2 regions of the Nocardioides aromaticivorans genome follow, and region 2 is predicted to be linked to the other one. Evidence: riboswitches for the same ligand, from Rfam matches in the RefSeq annotation. Region 2 holds a riboswitch; the other holds the start of a gene.

Region 1 (10,566 bases), 1.6 Mb from region 2:
GGAGGCGTACGTCGGGAGCAGCGCCCGCACGGTGCGGCGGACGTCGGCGTACCGGCCGTCCAGCAGTTCGGTGAGCGCGGGGACGTCGACGGTGAGGACCGGCGGCGCGCTGGTGGTGGACTCCTCGGCCATGGGCCGAACCTAGTGGATCGGCGGGCGGATCAGGGCCGCGCGTAGAAGTCGGGCGTCCGCCAGTAGTACATCGACTCCTCGGTCACCGGGCGACCGGTGCGCGGGGCGTGGATGATCCGGCCGCCGCCGACGTAGAGCGCGACGTGGTAGATCGACGACGGGCTGCCGTTGTCGCCCCAGAAGACGAGGTCGCCCGGGCGGAGCTGGCCGGCGGAGATCGGCGTCGAGACGTCGTACTGGGCGACGGAGTAGTGCGGCAGGCTCTTGCCGCCGGCGGCCCACGCCTTCGAGGTCAGGCCCGAGCAGTCCCACGAGCCGGGTCCGGCCGCGCCCCACTGGTAGGGCTCGCCGAGCTGCGCGCGGGCGAAGGCGATCGCGGCCTGGGCGCCCCCGGAGGGAGCCGGCGGGTCCGCGGGCGCGGGGTCCGCGGGCGCGGGGTCGGGAGCGGGCGCGGGAGCGGGGCCGCCGTCGGCGGGCTGGGGCTGCGAATCCGGCCGGGGCTCCGGGTCGGGGGTCGCGGCCGCCCGTGCCCGGCGGGTCTCCGACTCGAGCGCGTCCTGGCGTCGCTGGGCAACCGCGACGCTGACGCCCTGCAGCCGGGCCAGGGTCGCGACCAGGCGCACCCTCTGGCGACCGACCCGGCGGGCCGTCGCCGCCGCGGCGTCGGCCTCCGCCTGCGCCGCGTCGCGTGCCGTCCGGGCCTTCGCCAGGGCCTGCTCGGCCTCGTCGGCCGCGGCCGTGGCCGACTCCTCCGCCTTCGCGGCGGCGCCGGCCGCGGCGTCGTACTCGGCGCGCTGCTGATCGAGCAGGTCGTCGACCCGGTCCTTGCTCGCGGTCTCCTCCAGCAGCGCCTGCATGTCGTCCGCGGCGAGGATCGCGTTGGCGGCGGCGAGGTCGGTGCCCGCGCCGCTGGTCGTGATCAGGACGTCGCGGTACGCCGCCTTCTGCGCCCGCAGAGCCTTGTCGGCGCGGGCCGACGCGGCCGTCGCCGTCCGCTCCCGGACCCGCGCCTGCTGCGCCTCCCAGCGGGCGCCGTTCCACGCCTCGGCCGCCTTCGCGGCCCGGACGGACGCGGCGTCGAGGGCGTCGTCGGCGGCCGCGAGGCGCTCCTGGATCCCGTCGACGTCGGTCCGCGCGTCGGCCGCACGCTCCTTGGCCGCGCGGACGTCGGCGGCGCTGGGGGTGCTGCTCCCCGAGCCGCCGCCGGCCCCGTCCGGGTCGGCGATCGCCGGCGCGACCACCCCCGCGGTCAGCACGAGCGCGAGCAGTCCGGTCCCGAGAGTTGGCGTACGCACTCGCGTCACCGTAGTGCGATTTCGTCACATTGGAAACAAAAATCCCAAGATTCTCAGGAGTTGTCGGCGTGTCGGCTTGACGAACTACATCGTTGTAATTCCTAGAAGTCGCCGCCAGTTTCACCGGCCGGCCGGTGAAACTGGCGCGCTTGAACGACGAAACTCACGCTTGGACGATGAAGTTTCGTCGTCCAAGCGTGAGTTTCACCGGCCGGCCGGTGAAACTCCCAGACGGCAGCAGTCAGCGACGTCAGTCGACGTCGACCGGCACCTTCGACGTGGTCGTCGTCGGGTGCGAGTGCCCGTGCCTGTCGAACTTCTGCCCGCTCGCCACGCCGCCCACGTAGAAGGACACGATGGCGATCGCGATGCCGGCGAGGTCGTCGGCGACATAGTGCCAGCCGAAGTAGAGGGTCGCGATGACGGTGAGGCCGAAGTTGACCCAGAAGATCCACTTCAGGATCTTCGAGCGCAGCGTGTACTGCACCATCAGCGCGAACAGCAGGGTGATCGCGCAGTGCAGGCTGGCGAAGCCGGCGATCGAGTTCACGGACCCGGTCGCGCCGCCGTACAGCACGTTGCCGCGGGCCCGGACGATCGAGTTCATCAGGTCGGTCGTGCCGGTGTGGGTGAGGCCGTCGACGCCGTAGTACAGCGAGGCGTAGGCGATGCCGGGTCCCAGGGTCGGCAGCAGGTAGTACGACAGGGTGCCCAGCGACCAGGCGAGGCACTGCGCCGTGACGAACCAGTAGCCGAAGGACATGTTGCGCGACCAGACCAGCCACGCCGTGACGCCGAGCGGCACGAGCGGCAGGAACATGAGGTAGATCGGCGACAGGATCTCGGCGGTGAACGTCGTGCCGAAGATCCCGTGGAGGACCTCGCTCGGGTCGTGGCCGAAGAAGATGACCTTGTCGAGCAGGTGCAGCTCGCGGTCGTACGACAGCGCCCTCGGCTTGTCCGCCGTCGCGTCCGGCGCGGAGCGCACGAAGGGCAGGAACGACTTGAGGTTCCGGTAGCTGACGTAGGTCAGGTAGAAGCTGATGACGCCGATGCCGACGAGCGTCGCCCGTTCCTTGGTCCAGTGCGTCTTCAGCCGGTGCTTCGCGATCGGCAGCACCCGGTTCGGACGCCCCCGCGCGCGCCACAGCGTCAGCGGCAGCAGGTCGAGGAGCAGGGCCCCGACCAGGAGCAGCGGGAGGCGGATGTACGACGGCCCGAGGAAGCTGCCCTCCGGGTCGAGCAGCCGCCGGTCGAGCTTGACGGCGGCGAACACTGCGAGGCCCAGCATGAGCGCGGCCGTGCCGATGAGGAGGGTATAGGCGCGGCGGTACACCCGACGGAGTCTAGGAGACGGTGCCAGTTCCACTGTCACTTCCGCTGCCCGAAGGCCGTACGACGATCGTCACACCGTCCTCGTCGGGCAGCCCGGCGGCCGCCAGGATCCGCGCGGCGTCGGGCCCGCCGAAGCTGCGCCGGGCGCCCAGGAAGTCCCGCGCCTCGTCGTCCACCGGCTGCGCCCACACCTCGGCGACGGGCCCCTCCTGCACGATCCGGCCGGCGCGCATGAGGGCCACCCGGTCGGCCACGGCGAAGGCCTCGTCCTGGTCGTGGGTGACCAGCAGGGCCGTCGTACCGGCTTCGACGAGGATCCGGCGCAGGTCGGCGCCGAGGCGGACCCGCAGGCCCGCGTCGAGCGCGCTGAGCGGCTCGTCGAGCAGGATCAGCCGGGGGCGGGCGGCGAGCGAGCGGGCGAGGGCGACGCGCTGGCGCTCCCCGCCGGACAGCGTGCGGGGCAGGCGCTCGCCGTAGCCCGCCAGGCCGACGAGCGCGAGCAGGTCGTCGACCTCGGCGCGGACGGCGCGGCGGTCGGCGCCGCGCAGCCGCTGCGCGTAGCCGACGTTGCGGGCGACGGTGAGGTGGTCGAAGAGCTGGCCGTCCTGGAACATCAGCGCGAAGCCGCGCCGGTGGGTCGGTGTGCCGGCGAGGTCGGCGCCGTCCCAGGCGACCCGACCGACGGCGGGCTCGAGGCCGGCGATCGCACGCAGCAGCGTGGACTTGCCGCACCCGGAGGGGCCCAGGACGGCCAGCACGTCGCCGTCGGCGACGGTGAGGTCCACCCCGTCGACGGCGACGGTGCCGTCGAAGGCGACGGTCAGGTCGGAGAGCTCGAGCATCACCAGGCTCCTGTTCCGGGCACCCGCAGGCGCTCGACGACGAGGATCACGGCCGCGGTGACCGCGGCCAGCACCACGGAGGCGGCCAGTGCGGTCCCGTGGTTGAGCGGCCCGGGGTGGCCGAGCAGCCGGTAGATCACGACCGGCAGGGTCGGCTCGGCGGGCCGCACGATGAAGGACGTGGCGCCGAACTCCCCCAGCGACACGGCGAACGCGAAGCCCGCAGCGGCGAGGACCGGGCGCCACACCACCGCGAGGTCGACGGTCAGCAGCGTGCGCAGCGGACCGGCGCCCAGCGACGCGGCGGCCTGCCGCTGCCGGTCGTCGATGCCGGCCAGCACCGGCACGAGGGTCCGTACGACGATCGGCAGGGCCACCAGCGCCTGCGCGATCGGGACGAGGAGCGGGCTCGAGCGCAGGTCGAGCGGAGGCTCGTCGAGCGCGATGAGGAAGCCGAAGCCGAGGGTCACCGCGGAGACGCCCAGGGGCAGCATGAAGAAGCCGTCGAGGGCGGCCCGGGCCCGGCGGCCGGCACGCGAGCGCACCCGCCGGGTCACCACGAAGGCGACCACCAGGCCGAGCAGCAGCGACATCCACGTGGCGTCGACGGCGATCCGCAGCGAGGCACCGAGCGCCTCCGCGACCGAGACCGGGAACAGTCCGTCGGCCGACCCGCCGAGGGCGCGGTAGTGGTCGAGGGACCAGCCGCCGTCGCGACGGAACGACCCGGCGACGAGGGCGAGGACCGGCAGGGCGACGGCCGCGAGCGTCGCGACGGTCACCACGATCGCGGGGGCGTCGCGCCACTGCGGGCGCGCGGCGGGGGCGACCGACCGTCGTACGGTCGGGTCCGGGACGGCCCGCAGCCGGCCGACCACGACGAGCAGGAGGACCACCGCGAGCATCTGCACCAGCGACAGCGCGGCAGCCGCCGGCAGGTCGAGCAGGTCGGCGGTCAGCAGGTAGATCTCGGTCTCCACCGAGGAGTAGCGCACCCCGCCGAGGATCAGTACCACGCCGAACGCGGTCGCGCAGAAGAGGAACACCACGCTCGCGGCGGACACGACGGCCGGCCGCAGCGCCGGGAAGGTGACGGTCCGGAAGACCTGCCACGGCGTCGCTCCGAGCGCCGCGGCCGCCTCGGCGGGTCGACGGTCGAGCGACTCCCAGGCGACGCCGACGGTGCGGATCACGACGGCGACGTTGAAGAAGACCAGCCCGATGATGATCGCGACCGCTGTGCCGTCGAGTCCGAGGAAGCCGAGCACGCCCGCCGGGGCGATCAGCTCGCGCACCGCGAGCCCGACGACGACGGTCGGCAGCACGAAGGGCACCAGCAGCGCGGCACGGACCACCGAGCGGCCCGGGAAGCGCAGCCGGTGCAGGACGTACGCCGCCGGCAGGCCGAGGGCGACCGCGACCGTGGTGGCCACGGTGCTGGTCCAGACGGTGAACCACACCACCCGGCCGGTCCGTGGTCGCCGCAGCACGTCGAGGACGGCGCCCGGATCGAAGCGGCCCTCGGGCCACAGCCCGCGGTGCAGCATGGCGCCGACGGGCAGCACGAAGAAGACGGTCACCACCGCGACGGGGACCAGGGCCAGGACGACGTACGCGATGCGTCCCGTCGTCCGCCCCCTCGCCCCGCCGACGGCCGTGCTCATCTCCAGCTCACTTCGAGACGATGTCCGTCCACTCCTCCAGCCACGACTGCCGCTGCTCGGCGATCTCGGCCGGGTCGACGGTCTCGGTCTCCTCGGGGCGCTTCGCGAACTTCGCCCAGTCGGCGGGCAGCTCGACGCCGTCGGCGACCGGGAAGACGTACATCGACGGCGGCAGCGCGGCCTGCACCTCCGGCGACAGCAGCCAGTCGATGACCGCGTGCGCGCCCTCGGTGTTGGTGTCCTCGCCCTTCAGCACGCCGGTGTACTCGACCTGCTGGAAGCAGCCGTCGAGCAGCGCCTTCGTCGTCGTCCGGGTCTTGGCCTTGTTGAGCGTGAAGGCCGGCGACGAGTCGTAGGAGACGACGATCGGGCGGTCACCGCCGGAGAAGGTGAAGTCCTCGAAGTAGGCCTCGGTCCAGCCCTTGACGACCTTGGCGCCGTTGGCGGCGAGGTCCTTCCAGTAGCCCTGCCACCCGTCGCCGTAGCGGCCGATCGTGGCCAGAAGGAAGGCCAGGCCCGGCGAGCTGGTGCTCGCGGCCGGGACGACGAGCAGGTCCTTGTAGGCGGGCTCGGTCAGGTCAGCGAGGGTCTGCGGCTCGGCGATCCCCTTGCTGCGGAACCACGCCGAGTCGACGTTGACGCAGACCGCGCCGGTGTCGACGGGCGTGAGCGCGTCGTCGTCGTCGCCCGGCAGCTCGTAGGCCTCGGCACCGTCCGGGAGCTCGGGGGCGTAGGCGTCGAAGACGCCCTCGTCCACGGCCCGGGTCGCGAAGGTGTTGTCGACGCCGAAGACGACGTCGCCGATCGGGTCGTCCTTCGTGAGCACCAGCTGGTTGGTCAGCGCGCCCGCGTCGGCGAGCTTGCTGATCGTCAGCTGGTAGCCGGTGTCCTTCTCGAACTGCTCGACCAGCTCCTCGGGGATCGCGAAGGACTCGTGGGTCACCAGGGTGACCTCGGTGTTCCGCACCCCCGCCTTGTCGTCGTCCTCCTGCCCGACGAGCGAGCAGCCGCCCGCCAGGAGGGTCGCCGCCGTGAGACCGGTGATCGTGGTGAGTGCGCGCGCACGCATGGGTGGACTCCCTTCGCCGGTGCTAACCGGATCAGGTTCGGAGGGTCTGCGGCGTACCGCACTCTCAGCCCGTGGCGCGGGCTCCCCTGTCTGACCGCCCTAGTTTACGGCGGTGTACTCCACCCCGTCGGCCCGGTCCGCCGACGTCGCCTGGCCGCGCGCGACGAGCAGGTCGAGGTGGGCCTTCGTCTCCATCGCAGCCATTCCCTGGCTGAAGACGTCGAGCTCGTCGTAGGCCCGCTCGTGGCGGGTCCAGCCGAGGTCTTTCGCGACCACGAGCGAGGTGACCGTGCCGCGCGCCCGCAGCGAGGCGAGGCACAGCTCGAGACGCTCCTCGTGGTGGGCGAGCAGCTCGTCGACACGCTCGTACGACGACGGGGCGACCGGCCCGTGGGCCGGGAGGATCCGCAGGTCGGGCAGCTGGCGCACCCGCGCCAGCGAGGCCATGAACTGCCCCAGCGGCTGCTCGACGGCCGGCACGGTGAAGCCGATCGACGGGGTGATCGTCGGGAGCACGTGGTCGCCGGCGAAGAGCACGCCCTCGGCCCGGTCGGCGTAGACGTAGTGGCCCGGCGTGTGACCGGGGGTGTGCACCGCGTCGATGACGCGGTGGCCGACCTCGAAGCTGCGGTCGCCCTCCAGCCAGAGGTCGGGGAAGGCCCAGTCCGCCGCGTCGGGCAGCTCGCCGTCGTGGCCGGCCTCCCACAGGTCCGCGATGTCCGCGGCGCCGGCGGTGCGCAGCACCTCGAGGAACGGGCTGCCCTTGATCTCGCCGAGGGAGGCCCGGTGGAGCAGCTCGAGCGCGGGCTTCTCGTCGACGCCGAGGGCCACCTCGGCGCCGTACTCGTGGCCGAGGACGGTGGCCATCGTGAAGTGGTCGCGGTGGACGTGGGTCACGAGGAAGCGCTTGATGTCGCCGAAGCCGGAGTCGATCGAGCGCAGGCTCTTGTCGAGCAGCTCGCGGGCGACCGGGATGGACCAGCCGCCGTCGATGAGGGTGAGCCCGTCGTCCCCCTCGACGACGTACACGTTGATCGCCTTGAGGGCGTCCATCGGCAGCGGCAGCGGGATGCGGTGGATGCCGTCCGCGACCTTCCAGGCGCCCTCGTTGGCCCAGTGCTCGCCGGAGTCCGGCGAGATGGCATGACCGGTCGCGACGCCCTTGGTGCTCATGACCCCGACCTTAGAGAGGGGCCGTCTCGGGTTGGAGGTCGGGGAGGCCGAGGTCGAGGTTGGGCTGCTGGATCCCGCCGTCGACCTCGAGCAGCTTGCCCGTCACGAACTGGCCCGCGCGCGAGGACAGGTAGACCACCGCGGCGGCGATGTCCTCCGCCTCGCCGATCCGGCCGAGGGGTGTCGCCTCCTCCATCTGCTGCTTCATGGCGGGTACGCCGGCGACGAACTCCAGCGCGCTGGTCATCACCGATCCGACGTACACGCCGTTGACGCGGACGGACGGGGCCAGGTCGGTCGCCGCGAGCCGCGTCCAGTGGGCGAGGGCGGCCTTGGCGACGCCGTACGCGAGGTAGCCGCGGGCAGCGGTCCGACCCATCATCGAGCTGATGGAGGTGATCGACTTCTGCCGGCCCTCGCCCGCCGACGCGAGCATCAGCGGGACGGCCGCGCGGCTCAGCGCGTGCGCGGTCGCGACGTTGAAGTGGAAGGACTCCTCGAGATAGGCCACGTCGGTGTCGAGGAAGGCGTTCGGGATGGTGCCGCCGACGTTGTTGACGACGACGTCGAGGCGGCCGAAGGCGTCGTACGCCGCCTGCGCCAGCGCGGCGACCTCGTCGGTGTGCGCGAGGTTCGCCGGTACGACGACCGCTCGCCTGCCGGTCGCCTCGACCCGCTCCTTGACCTCCAGCAGCTGGGCCTCGGTGCGCGAGGAGATCAGCACGTCGGCGCCAGCCTCGGCCAGCGCGACGGCGGTCGCGGCGCCGATGCCGCGACCCGCGCCGGTGACGACGGCGACGTGGTCGGTGAGGGTGAAGCGGTCGAGGATGCTCATCGCTCCGCCTTCGTGCCGGTCACGAGGCCGCGACCGGTGACCAGTCCGAGGTCGAGCGCGGAGCGCAGACCGGGCTGGGCCGCGACCACCGCGGGGACAGCGTTGATGAGCCGCTGCGCGGTGACGATCATCCCGGAGACGTTGTGGTCGCCGTTCTCGCCGTGGTGGGTGAACTCCACCTTCATGCACGGCTCGCCGGTGATCTCGATCCGGTAGCAGCCGTCGCCCTCGTTGGGCGTCGGCCAGTCCGGCTCGGCGGTCGCGTCGGTGCGGGTGACGTGCTCGAGGGTGACCCGCGGGACGCCGTCGACGGTGCCGACGACCCGGAACATCACCGAGCCCATCGTCCCCTCCTCGACGTCGACGGAGACCGTGCTGACGCTGCGCGGGGCGGGGCGGCGGTCGACCTCCTCGACGAGCGGCTCGTCGAGCGTCACGCCGAGGCCGTCGGCGATGATCCGCACGACCGGGCCCCAGGCGGTGGTCAGGATGCCGGGCTCCCACAGCAGCGGCTTCGCGTCGAGCGGCTGGCCGAAGCCGAACAGGTCGCGCATCACGACAGGCTGGTAGTAGGTCGAGTAGTCCGCGATCTCGCTGACCTTCACGTGGTCGATCCGCTGGGACAGCGAGGTCATCACGAGCGGCAGGACGTCGTTGGCGAAGCCCGGGTCGATGCCGTTGACGTGCAGGCTGGCGCCGCCCTGCCGGCCCGCCTCGTCGATCGCCTCGATCATCTCGGGCGGCAGCGTCCCGTCGCGGTGCAGCAGGATCACCGGTCCCGACGACACCACGTTGACGCCGTCGCGGATGAACCCGGTCAGGTCCTCGATCGACTCGAAGACCCGGTCGTCGGTCATCGCCCCGTGCACGATGCAGTCGGGCCGGAGCGCGATCAGCTCGTCGCGGTCCGTGGTCGCCCTGACGCCGAGCTCGCGGCCGAGCCCCGCCAGCTCGCCGGCGTCCTTGCCGTGCTTGTCCGGGGTGGAGGTCCACACGCCGACGAGCTCGAGGTTGGGATGGGCGTCGACGCCGACGATGGCGTGCCGGCCGATGGTCCCGGTCGACCAGACGACGACACGCAGCGGCTTCTCGGGGATGACCTGTGACATGGGAGGAGACTAGAACGAGTTCTAGTTTTGGGGAAGGGTTGCGGGCGCGGGAGATTCACCGGCCGGCCGGTGAAACTCATGGTTGGACGACGAAGTTTCGTCGTCCAGGCGTGAGTTTCGTCGTCCAAGCGCGAGAGTTTCACCGGCCGGCCGGTGAAACTCACTCCCCCCGCCGCACCACCGGGATGATCTCCCCCGCCGCCCACTCCGGACACCGCGTCCCCGAGTAGATCGTCGGCATGCACCGGTTGCAGTGGATGCAGATCCCCTTCCGGGCGACCCCCGCCTGCAGCCGGTTGACCAGGTCCGGCTCCCGCAGCAGCGCCCGCCCCATCACCACGAAGTCGAAGCCGTCCGCCATCGCCTGCTGCATGGTGTCGAGCCGGTTGATCCCGCCGAGCAGCATGAGCGGCATCGCGAGCTCGCGGCGGAACTCCATCGCCTTCTCGCGGAAGTACGCCTCCTCGAACGGGTACTCCTTCAGGAAGCTCCGCCCCACCGGCGTCCTCATCCCCCAGCGCACCAGCGGCGGCATGGTGTCGGCGAACTCCGACACCGGCGCGGCACCGCGGAAGAGGTACATCGGGTTCATCAGCGACGAGCCACCCGAGAGCTGGAGCGCGTCGAGGTGGCCGTCGCCCTGCAGCAGCCGGGCCAGGTCGAGGCCGATCTCGGTCGTGACCCCGCCGGCGAAGCCGTCGGACACCGAGATCTTCGCGGTCACCGCGACGGCGTCCCCGACCTCCTCCCGTACGACGCGCGCCACCTGCCGCGCGAGCCGGGCGCGCCGCTCGAGGGGGCCACCCCAGCGGTCGCGGCGGCGGTTGAGCGCGGGCGCGAGGAAGGACGAGATCAGGTACGAGTGCGCCATGTGCAGCTCGAGCACGTCGAAGCCGGCGCGCACCAGGAGGCGGGCCGTGTCGACGTACGCCTTCGTCACCCGGGTCAGGTCCCGCTCCGACGCCGAGCGGATCATCTGCATCGAGAGCGGGCTGGGCATCCGGCTCGCCGCGATCGCGGGGACGCCGTTGGAGCGGCCGTTGGCGACCGGGCCGGCGTGGCCGACCTGGCCGGCGATCGCGGCGCCGGTCGCGTGGATCTCGTCGGCGAGC
Region 2 (10,566 bases):
AGCGTGGTCGTCGACGTCGACAGCAGGCGGACCGACTCCAGCAGGTTGCGGGCGATCACCGGCATCGCGACGTTGAGCTCGAAGCTGCCGCTGGCGCCCGCCGCGGTGACGGCGGCGTCGTTGCCGATGACCTGCATGCAGACCATCAGCGTCGCCTCGGGGAGCACCGGGTTGACCTTGCCCGGCATGATCGAGGAGCCCGGCTGCAGGTCGGGCAGGTGGATCTCGGCCAGGCCGGTCGTCGGGCCGGAGCCCATCCAGCGCAGGTCGTTGCAGATCTTGGTGAGGCCGACCGCGATCGTGCGCAGCACGCCGCTGAGCTCGACGAGGGAGTCGCGCGTGCCCTGCGCCTCGAAGTGGTTGCGCGCCTCGGTGAACGCCTGACCTGTGGCCTCGGCGAGCGCGGCGATCGCGGCCGCGGCGAAGCCCGGGGGCGTGTTGATGCCCGTGCCGACCGCGGTCCCGCCCAGTGGCAGCTCCCGCACGCGGGGGAGGACGGACTCCAGCCGCTCGGCGCCGTAGCGGATCGTGGCGGCGTACCCGCCGAACTCCTGGCCCAGGGTCACCGGCGTCGCGTCCATGAGGTGCGTCCGGCCGGACTTCACCAGGTCGGCGAACTCGGTCGCCTTCGCCTCCAGCGACGTCGCGAGCACGTCGAGCGCCGGCAGCAGGTCGCGGACGACGGCCAGCGTCGCGGCGACGTGGATCGCGGTCGGGAAGGTGTCATTGCTCGACTGGCTGGCGTTGACGTGGTCGTTGGGGTGGACGCTCACGCCGGCGCGGGCGGCCAAGGTCGCGATCACCTCGTTGGCGTTCATGTTGGAGCTGGTGCCCGAGCCGGTCTGGAAGACGTCGATGGGGAACTCGCCGTCGTACGTCCCGTCCGCCACCGCACGGGCAGCGTCCGCGATCGCGTCGGCCAGGTCGGACGACAGCACGCCGAGGTCGGCGTTGGCGCGCGCCGCGGCCGCCTTCACCTCGCCGAGCGCGTGGACGAGCGCCGGCTCGATCGGCGTGCCGCTGATCGGGAAGTTCTCGACGGCCCGCTGGGTCTGCGCCTGCCAGAGGGCCGCGGCCGGGACCCGGACCTCGCCCATGGAGTCGTGCTCGATCCGGAAGTCCTCGTTGCTCACGTCATCGAAACTACTCCGGCGGTGGGATCAGACCCAGACCTTGTAGCGCACGGTGAGCGTGAAGCTCTTCACGTCGTAGTGGTTGAACGACGCCGTGCCGGCGTCCCAGTGGACCCACTTCTTGCCGCTGGCGGACCGCACGACCTTGCTGGCCGCCACCCGGACGCCGGCGTGGGAACCGACCGTGCGACTGAGCCGGACCACAGCCGCAGGGTCGGCCGTGGCGGACGCGGGCTCGTAGACCAGCGCGCCGACGCTCGTGCCGTACCCACGCGATGCGCCTCCGGAGGCGTCGATGCGCACGTCGACATAGCTCGCGGCCGACGGCAGGCTGGCCCGGTGGCGGGTGAGCACCGTCGTCGCAGAGGTGGCGGTCGAGCGGCAGCGGGTGTTGGCGTAGTAGCCGAGCGAGCCCGACCACCCGTGCGAGGACGGTGAGCGCAGCGTCGAGCAACGGCCGACCGAGCTGCTGATCCGGGAGGAGGTGGCGCTCACCGTCCGGGTGTATGTCCTGAGCACGAGCTGCTGGACCTTGAAGGAGACGGACGGACCGACATTCCTCGCTGCGTCGACGATGCGCAGCGTGTACGAACCGACGGGCAGGAGGAGGCCGTCGGAGTCGCGACCGTTGTAGAGGTCCGACCAGGTGCCCGCGGTGTACGAGTAGATCGGCCGGAAGTTGACCTCGGTGCCAGCGGCGTCGACCACGCTGAAGTAGCGGTAGTCCGTGCCCGTGCCGGTCGACGTCACCGACACGGGGTCGTACTCGCCGGAGCTGTTGCGCCGGAAGTACGGGCGCGACAGGCTGACCGTGCCGTCCGGGGCATCGACGTCGACGGTGATGGTCGGCGACTTGCCGGAGTCCAGGATGGAGTGGAGCGGGCCCGTGTAGTCACCACTGCCGTCGGAGGCGGTGACCGTGACGGTGCCGACGAGCTCGTAGGCACCGGTCGTCAGGCCCTCGGAGGTCAGGGTGACGTCGAAGGTGCCGGCCGGGCTGCCCGTCTCGCCCTCGGCATGCACCGTCGGGGCCGTCGCCACGGGGACCCCGTCCTTCTCGACGTGCGCGTCGAACACCCAGTGCCCCTCGCGGTCCGTGTCGATGGTGAAGTTGGGCCCGTCCGGCGGATTGGCGCCGATGAAGTGGGTCAGGTAGCCCGCGACATCGAGGGATCCGGCGGCATGCGTCGGAGCGACCCCGACGAACGTGGCCGAGCAGGCGATGAGCATGGCGATGAGCGCGCGACGCATGGAGGTCCCTCCCCGAGACGTGGCGCTCCCACGGCGCCGGAGGGATCGTACGTCGGCATCCGCCCGGCCGGGGCATCTTCGGTGGAAGGCGTGACCGATACGGGTGCCAGGCCCTCAGCGTGGCGCCAGCAGGTCCATTCCGACCCGGTCCACCGACCTCGTCGTGGCCCGTACGACGACCGCGGCACGCCCCGCGTCCCGGTCGACACCCACGAACGAGCGCCAGCCGCCGGTCCCGCCGTTGTGCCACGTGATCGCGCGCCCGCGCACCGTGGTGGTGAGCCACGCGTCGCCGATCCGGACGGCGGGCCCGGCGAAGGAGGCCGTCGGCTCGAGCGCGGCCACTCCGGGGGCGGAGCCGTCGAGCAGGGCGGCCGCGAAGGCGGCGAGGTCGCCCAGCGTCGACCGGATGCCGCCGGCGGGTCCCAGGCCCTCCCCGGTCCACGGCTCGGCTGCCCGGCCCCGGCGCGTGGTGCCGGCGAGGGCGCGCGGCGACAGCTCGGCCGGCGTCGCGGGGACGTACCAGCTGCCGAGGCCCAGGGGTGCGGCGAGCCGGTCGCGCACGAGGCCGGCGTAGGTCGTCCCCGCCGCCGCAGCCACGGCATGCCCCAGCAGCTCGAAGCCCAGGTTCGAGTACGACGCCCGCGGCCGGCCGACCGTGGTCGCGCGGGTCTGCTCCAGCAGCTCGGCCAGGGTGTCGTCGTACGGGTTGGCGGCGTGGCGCCACAGGCGCCACGAGCGGCCGGCCATGCCGGGGATCCTCGGCAGCCGGGGGAGTCCGGACCGGTGCTGGGCGAGCGAGCCCAGGGTCACCCCGCCGGCCGGGCAGCCGGCGAGCGGGAGGTGCTGCTGGAGGAGGTCCTCCGGAGCGACCTCGCCGCGCTCGACCGCGTCGCGGAAGAGCAGTCCGGTGACGCCCTTGGAGACCGAGCCGATCTCCACGTCCGCGTCGTCGGGCAGCAGGTGGCTCCTCGTGCTGGTCTCGCCCGAGGCGACGACGGCGACGCCCCAGGGGAGGCCGCCGAGGGCGGGAGCCTCCACGCTCAGTCGAAGAGCTCGGAGAGCCACGACTCCTTGCGCCGCTTCTTGTAGTGGCCCTGGTCGCGGCGGTCGTCGTACCGGTCGTACTGCTGCGGGCGCGGGGCCTGCGGGGCGGCCGGCTGCTGCTGGCCGACGGAGCGGTCGATGATCTTGTCCAGCTCGCCGCGGTCCAGCCAGACGCCGCGGCACTGCGGGCAGTAGTCGATCTCGATGCCGTTCCGCTCGCTCATCACCAGCGTGGTCTCGTCAACGGGGCAGCGCATGCCTGGTGAACGGACCGGCCCGCTGGTGGGTTCCCGGTCCGGGAACCCACCAGCGGATGCTCAACTGGCGCTGAGGACGTCGTAGTGCACGGTGATCCGGAACTTCGCCACGTCGTACTGGGACTTGTAGGCCGCCATGTAGCGCCAGGCGAGGTAGCGCTCCCCGTCGACGAGCCCCGCGGCGCCCGCGGTGGCGCCGTTGTGCCAGCCGACGTTGGAGGCGGTGTAGCGGAATGCAGTCCACTTCTGGCCGGGCTCGTTCCAGTACTCGATCCCGCCGCGGCTGCGGGGCTTGGCCTTCGCGGCGCCGCCGTAGGTGTCGACCCGGGCGTCGACGTAGCGCTCGGCCCGGGGGACCCGGACGAGGTGCACGGTGATCACCGCGCTGGCATCCCACGTCTGGGTGGCGCAGCGCGTGTTCGCGTAGTAGCCGTAGGAGCCGGCCCAGCCGCGCCGCGAGGGCTTGCGGAGGGTCGAGCACTTGCCGACGTACTTCCAGTACTGCGACGTGGGCAGGACGCGCACGGTGTACGTCTTGCGGACGAGGCGCTGCAGGGAGACGGTGACGGTGCCGGTCACGGTCGCCGCCTCGGTCCCGTTGAACGCGACGAGGGTGTACGTCCCGGCCGGCACCAGGTTGCCGGCGGTGTCACGTCCGCCCCACGCGACGGTGTCGCTCTCGGAGAGGTCGAAGGTCCGCACCGGGGTGTCCGCGGCGTCCCGGATCTCCAGCGAGCTCACATCGTCGGTGTTGCTCACGACGGTGATCGTCGTGGTCCCGGGCCGCTTGGCGGTGCGGATGTTCGGGTAGATCGTCGCGTTCGACGACGTGATGGCGGTGACGTCGGGCGGCGCCGCCTGGGCGGGCACGACGCCGACGAGGGTCGCCAGGACCGCAGCGACCATGGCGAGGACAAGGGTACGACCGAGCATCTCCAGCCTTCCGAGAAACGGCGGCACCCGGATGGCGCCGAGACGGGAGTACAGCACGGCGGGCGAGCCCGACGGACCGTTTTCGCCGAATCGGCGCGGATCCCCGGCCGCCGGCTACTCCGCCGAGCGCACCCGGATGCCCGAGATGGGCACCGTGACCGCACCGCTCGGGTCGGTGAAGAAGTCGTTGCCCTTGTCGTCGACCACGATGAACGCCGGGAAGTCCTCGACCTGGATCTTCCAGACCGCCTCCATGCCGAGCTCGGGGTACTCGATGACCTCCTGGCTCTTGATGCAGTCCTGGGCCAGTCGCGCGGCCGGGCCGCCGATCGAGCCGAGGTAGAAGCCGCCGTACTCGTTGCACGCCTCGGTGACCTGCTTGGAGCGGTTGCCCTTGGCGAGCATGACCATCGAGCCGCCGGCGGCCTGGAAGGACTTCACGTAGGAGTCCATCCGGCCGGCGGTGGTGGGACCGAAGGAGCCGGAGGCCATGCCCTCGGGGGTCTTGGCCGGGCCGGCGTAGTAGACCGGGTGGTTCTTGAGGTAGTCGGGCATCTCCTCGCCGGCGTCCAGGCGCTCCTGGATCTTCGCGTGCGCGATGTCGCGGGCCACCACGAGCGGGCCGGTGAGGGAGAGCCGCGTCTTGACCGGGTACGACGACAGCTGGGCCAAGATCTCGCTCATCGGCCGGTTGAGGTCGACCTTCACGACCTCGCCGCCCGAGATGTCCTCGGCCACGCCGGCGTCGGGCATGTACTGCGCCGGGTCGGTCTCGAGCTGCTCGAGGAAGACGCCCTCGGACGTGATCTTGCCGAGCGCCTGCCGGTCGGCGGAGCAGGAGACGGCGATCGCGACCGGGCAGGAGGCGCCGTGGCGGGGGAGGCGGACGACGCGGACGTCGTGGCAGAAGTACTTGCCGCCGAACTGCGCACCGATCCCGAAGGACTGGGTCAGCTTGAAGACCTCCTCCTCCAGCTCGAGGTCGCGGAAGCCGTGGGCCGACATCGAGCCCTCGGTGGGCAGGTTGTCGAGGTAGTGCGCGCTGGCGTACTTCGCGGTCTTGAGCGCGAACTCGGCGGAGGTGCCGCCGATCACGACCGCCAGGTGGTACGGCGGGCAGGCGGCCGTGCCGAGCGAGCGGATCTTCTCGTCGAGGAACTCCAGCATCCGCTTCGGGTTGAGGACGGCCTTCGTCTCCTGGAAGAGGAACGACTTGTTGGCCGAGCCACCGCCCTTGGCCATGAAGAGGAACTTGTACTCGGGCTTCCCGTCCTTCGACGGCGTCGAGTAGAGCTCGATCTGCGCCGGCAGGTTGGTGCCGGTGTTCCTCTCCTCGTACGTCGTCAGCGGGGCGAGCTGGCTGTAGCGGAGGTTGAGCTTCGTGTAGGCGTCGTACACGCCCTTGCTGATCCACTCGCCGTCGTCGGCGCCGGTGAGCACGCCCTCGGACTTCTTGCCCATCACGATGGCGGTGCCGGTGTCCTGGCACATCGGGAGGACGCCGCCGGCGGAGATGTTGACGTTCTTGAGCAGGTCGAGCGCCACGAACCGGTCGTTGCCCGACGCCTCGGGGTCGTCGATGATCTTGCGCAGCTGCTTCAGGTGCGCGGGGCGCAGGTAGTGGCTGATGTCGTGCATCGCCTCTGCGGTGAGCCGCTGGATCGCGGCGGGGTCGACCTTGAGGAAGGTCTGTCCGTCCGGGCCCTCGACGGTCTCGACGCCCTCCGTCGTGATCAGTCGGTAGGGGGTGTCGTCGTGCGACGCCGGGAGGAGGTCGGAGTACCGGAACTCTGCTTCAGCCACGGGCACCGAGGATATCGCGTCCGTGGCGTTGCCCTGACATGCGACGAGGGCCGGGCGCCCCTGGCGTCCGGCCCTCGTCGTTGCTGATCGGTGTCAGGCGGTGGTCATCTGCGTCGCAGCGATCGCGAACTCGATCACGGCGCCCACGGGGAGACCCGCCTGTGCCGTGTTGAGCGTGATCCGCAGGCCGTCGATCCGGTTGATCTTCTTGCCGGCGTCGACGCCCTGCTTGTTGAGCTCGACCTTGCCCAGCCCGGCCACGTCGATCGACGTGTTGGGCGAGACGTTGACCGGGATGGCGTTGCCGGCGATCACCAGGTTGACGGTCGTCATCTTCATGGACTGCGTCCACTTGCCGTCGACCAGCTTGGCGCTGGCGGTGACCTCGATCGCGTCGGCCTTGATCAGGCCGCCGAGGAGGTTGAGGCCCACCGTCTTGTTGGTGTTGGTGATGTCGGCGTTGCCGGTCGTCGAGTCACGGCTCGACGTGCTGGTCGAGGTCAGCGTGCCGAGGGTGGCGATGCCCGGGAGGCTCACCGTGGCCGTCGAGTTGCGCAGCGTGGTGCCGTTGCTGCCGTTGAACGGCGTGCCGGTGTAGGCGGTCGGGTCGGAGACGACGCTGATCTGCGTGCCGACCTTGGCCTGGATGCGGCTGCTGTAGGCGAAGCCACCGAGGCGCGGGGCGTTGGCGGCCGGGACGGCCTCCTGCAGGTAGTGGTTCACCGGGCTGGCGATGATGACCGTGCCCGCGTTGAAGCCGTCACGCGGCTTGAGCAGCTGCACGGCGACGGCCCAGCTGCGGGTGCCGGCGAGCTCGGAGGTGCCGGCGTGGAAGGTCGCGTTGAGGCTGATCGCCGCGACGCCCGGGATGTTGACGCTGTAGTTCTTCGGGATGTCGACCGGGAGGTTGACGCCGAGGATCTTGATGCCGAGCAGCTTGTGGTTGCCCACTGCGGAGCTGGTGCCGTCGGGCTTGCCGGTCGTGGTGACGGTGCTCTCGACGGCGTCGATCTTGATCAGGCCGTTGAGCAGGTTGACCCCGGCGACGCGCGCCCACGAGTTGATCTCGATGTTGCCACCGCTCTTGGTGGCCCAGGTCTTGGTCTCGGCGGCGCCGACGCTCAGCAGGCCGGTGACATTGGCCGCGGCGGTGCTGTTGCTGGACGTTCGGGCCGGACCGCCGCTGATCGCGGTCGCCGCGGTCAGGTCGGACGAGACGGTGCTGCCGAGCGCCTTGACGTACGTGGCGCCGGTGTTGGCGGAATAATTCCAGTCGTCGACCGGTGCGGCCTGCGCGGACGGCGACGGGACCGCCACCAGTGCGAAGACCGTCGCCAGGAAGGCGAACAGGCTCAAGAGCTTACGGACGTTCACGGGACCCCATTCCCACAGTGTTTTTCGTTGTCGTGTCCCCCGGCAGAACCCACGCTCCGCCCCGAGAGGGGGTAAAAGCCATGCCGTTCCCGCAGTATCAACGGAGCAATCCCCCCGCAGGTCACGCACAGATGGCGACAGGCTATCGCCTCCGTCCGGCTCGCGTGAGAGGGGTGACCAAACTCGCAGTGGGTACCGGGACGTGTTTCGCGCTCGCGAGCGTTCCTCCCACCATGCACGTGTACGACGCCGTGGTGATCGGGGCAGGCCAGGCCGGCCTGTCCGCGTCGTACCACCTCGGCCGGCTCGGCCTCGACCACGTGGTCCTCGACGCCAACCCCCGCCCGGGCGGGGCGTGGCAGCACCGCTGGGACTCGCTCACGATGAACGACGTCCACGGCGTCGCCGACCTGCCCGACGCGCCCGCCCCCGGCGGCTCGGCCGACCGGGCGAACGCGGTCCTCGCCGACTGGTTCGCGCGCTACGAGGCCGACCACCGGCTGCCCGTCGTCCGGCCCGTGCGCGTGGACCGGGTGACCTCCGAGGGCGACCTGCTGGTGGTGCACGCCGGCGCGCGGCAGTGGACCACGCGGACGCTGGTCAACGCGACCGGCACCTGGACGCAGCCTTTCGTGCCGTCGTACCCGGGGGCGGGGGAGTTCCGCGGCGAGCAGCTGCACACCGCCGACTACCCGGGGCCGGAGCACTTCGACGGCAAGCGGGTGCTCGTCGTCGGTGGCGGGGCCTCGGCCGTGCAGTTCATCGGCGAGCTGGCACCGCGGACCGACGTGCTCTGGGCGACCCGCCGCCCGCCGGTCTGGCGCGAGCACTTCGACGAGAACGTCGGTCGCCATGCGATCGAGATGGTGCAGGAGCGGGTGCGGCAGGGCCTGCCGCCCGCGAGCGTCGTCAGCGTGACCGGCCTCGCCCTGCGTCCGCAGGAGCAGGAGGCCGCGCGGCTGGGCGCCTACGAGCGGCGGCTGCCGATGTTCGAGCGGATCGAGCCGGACGGCGTCCGCTGGGCCGACGGCCGCTTCGAGCGGGTCGACGTGATCCTCTGGGCCACCGGCTTCCGGCCCGCGGTGGCCCACCTCGCACCGCTGCACCTGCGCAGCCCGCACGGCGGGATCGCCCTGCTGCAGAGCGGGTCCGACGTGCAGACCGCGACCACCGCGGAGCGCGACCCGCGGGTCCAGCTGGTCGGCTACGGGCCCTCCGCGAGCACGATCGGGGGCAACCGTGCGGGACGCGCGGCGGCGCTCGCCGTCCGCCGCTTCCTGGACGCGCAGTTGCGCGCCGGGGACCGTGCGCTAGCGTGATCGTCGACAACCCACGGGAGTCCGCGGCAGCGGGCTGAGAGGGAGCTGGAGCCGCTCCGACCGTCACACCTGATCCGGATCATGCCGGCGAAGGAACGGATGAGATGACTGTGCTGCGTGCTGTTCCCCTCGATGTGCCGAGGCTGACCTGCCTCGTGTCCGATGCCGACGACCTGTCGCTGTTGCCGGCGCTCGCCCGGGCCGGCGTGGACGGCTTCCAGGTCCGGGCCAAGGGCCTGACGACCCGCGACCTCGTCGCGCTGAGCCGTGCGGTGCTCGACGCCGTCCGCCCGTACGACGCCCGGGTGCTCGTCAACGACCGGCTGGACGTCGCCCTCGCCGCTGGTGCCGATGGCGTCCACCTCGGCGCCGAGGACCTCGCGGTCGCCGACGCCCGGCGGCTGGCGCCGCACCTCCTGGTCGGCGCGACCTGCCGGACCCGCGCGGGTGCGGAGGCGGCCGCCGCGGACGGTGCCGACTACGCCGGGTTCGGCCCGCTGCTCGCGACGACGTCCAAGGCGGGGCTGCCCGCCCCACTGGGCGTGGACGCGGTCCGCGAGGCCGCCGGCGTCCTCCCGCTCGTCGCGATCGGCGGCCTCACGGCCACCACGGCCACCGGCGCCCGGGCCGCAGGCGCGCACGGCGTGGCCGTGATCGGCGCGATCTGGCGACATCCCGATCCCGTGGCAGCAGCGAAGGAGCTCGTGCAGGCAGTCGCTTAGGCCATGTCTCCCACGCCACCGCCTGCTGCGCGACGTTTCCGACTCGATCTGGCTGCGTTGGGGTCGCTCGACGTGCGATCCAGCATGCCTTCGCGTCCCCGCCTTGCCAGATCGGCCGCAAACGCCGCTCGCGACGGCGCTGACGTGGGAGGCATGGCCTGATGCGGGTCGAGGTGCTCGGCGCCGGCATCGTCGGGCTCACCGTCGCCGACGAGCTGCTCCGCCGTGGCCACGACGTGGTCGTCGTCGACCCGCGGCCCGCCCGCGGGGCGTCGTACGCGGCGGCGGGGATGCTGAGCCCGGCTGCCGAGGTCTGGTACGGCGAGGAGGACGTGCTGCGGCTCGGCACCGCGTCGCTGCGGCTGTGGCCCGCGCTGGCCGACCGCCTGGGGCTCGAGCTGCGTCGCGCCGGCACCCTGCTGGTCGGGTACGACGCCGCGGACCTCCAGCAGGTCGCCAGGCAGGCCGAGCTGCTGACCCGGCACGGCCACGACGCTCGGCTGCTCGACCGCGCCGGCGTGCGGGAGCTGGAGCCGGCGCTGGCCCGCGTGGCCGGGGGTGCGCTGCTGCCCGGCGAGGCGAGTGTCGACCCGCGGGCCGCGTGTGACGCGCTGCTGGCACGGGTGCCGGTGCGGGGCGAGCCGGCGGGCGCCGACGTCACCGTCGTCGCGACCGGGGCCCGGCTCCCGGAGCCGTGGACGCACCTCGTGTCCGGCGTGCGCGGCGA

What was found. Region 2 has a riboswitch for thiamine pyrophosphate ahead of thiE (thiamine phosphate synthase). Riboswitches for the same ligand answer to the same signal wherever they lie in the genome.
Region 1: linked by a shared signal. The riboswitch ahead of BJ993_RS12680 (thiamine ABC transporter substrate-binding protein) and the one ahead of thiE (thiamine phosphate synthase) in region 2 are both predicted to bind thiamine pyrophosphate.

What each region holds. Positions count from the first base shown of each region.
Region 1 is NZ_JACBZM010000001.1:2,678,747-2,689,312, reverse strand. It holds gene BJ993_RS12705 (acyl-CoA dehydrogenase family protein) at 1-132, opposite strand, end outside; gene BJ993_RS12700 (C40 family peptidase) at 162-1,427, opposite strand; gene BJ993_RS12695 (phosphatase PAP2 family protein) at 1,678-2,763, opposite strand; gene BJ993_RS12690 (ABC transporter ATP-binding protein) at 2,774-3,604, opposite strand; gene BJ993_RS12685 (ABC transporter permease) at 3,604-5,268, opposite strand; gene BJ993_RS12680 (thiamine ABC transporter substrate-binding protein) at 5,276-6,337, opposite strand; TPP riboswitch at 6,329-6,435, opposite strand; gene BJ993_RS12675 (MBL fold metallo-hydrolase) at 6,437-7,510, opposite strand; gene BJ993_RS12670 (SDR family oxidoreductase) at 7,521-8,345, opposite strand; gene BJ993_RS12665 (NAD(P)H-dependent amine dehydrogenase family protein) at 8,342-9,454, opposite strand; gene BJ993_RS12660 (oxidoreductase) at 9,615-10,566, opposite strand, start outside.
Region 2 is NZ_JACBZM010000001.1:1,089,895-1,100,460, reverse strand. It holds gene BJ993_RS05100 (class II fumarate hydratase) at 1-1,133, opposite strand, end outside; gene BJ993_RS05095 (hypothetical protein) at 1,161-2,384, opposite strand; gene BJ993_RS05090 (serine hydrolase domain-containing protein) at 2,499-3,425, opposite strand; gene BJ993_RS05085 (TFIIB-type zinc ribbon-containing protein) at 3,428-3,688, opposite strand; gene BJ993_RS05080 (FlgD immunoglobulin-like domain containing protein) at 3,749-4,594, opposite strand; gene BJ993_RS05075 (fumarate hydratase) at 4,736-6,424, opposite strand; gene BJ993_RS05070 (choice-of-anchor P family protein) at 6,518-7,798, opposite strand; gene BJ993_RS05065 (NAD(P)-binding domain-containing protein) at 8,032-9,117, shown strand; TPP riboswitch at 9,121-9,231, shown strand; gene thiE (thiamine phosphate synthase) at 9,222-9,839, shown strand; gene BJ993_RS05055 (FAD-dependent oxidoreductase) at 10,001-10,566, shown strand, end outside.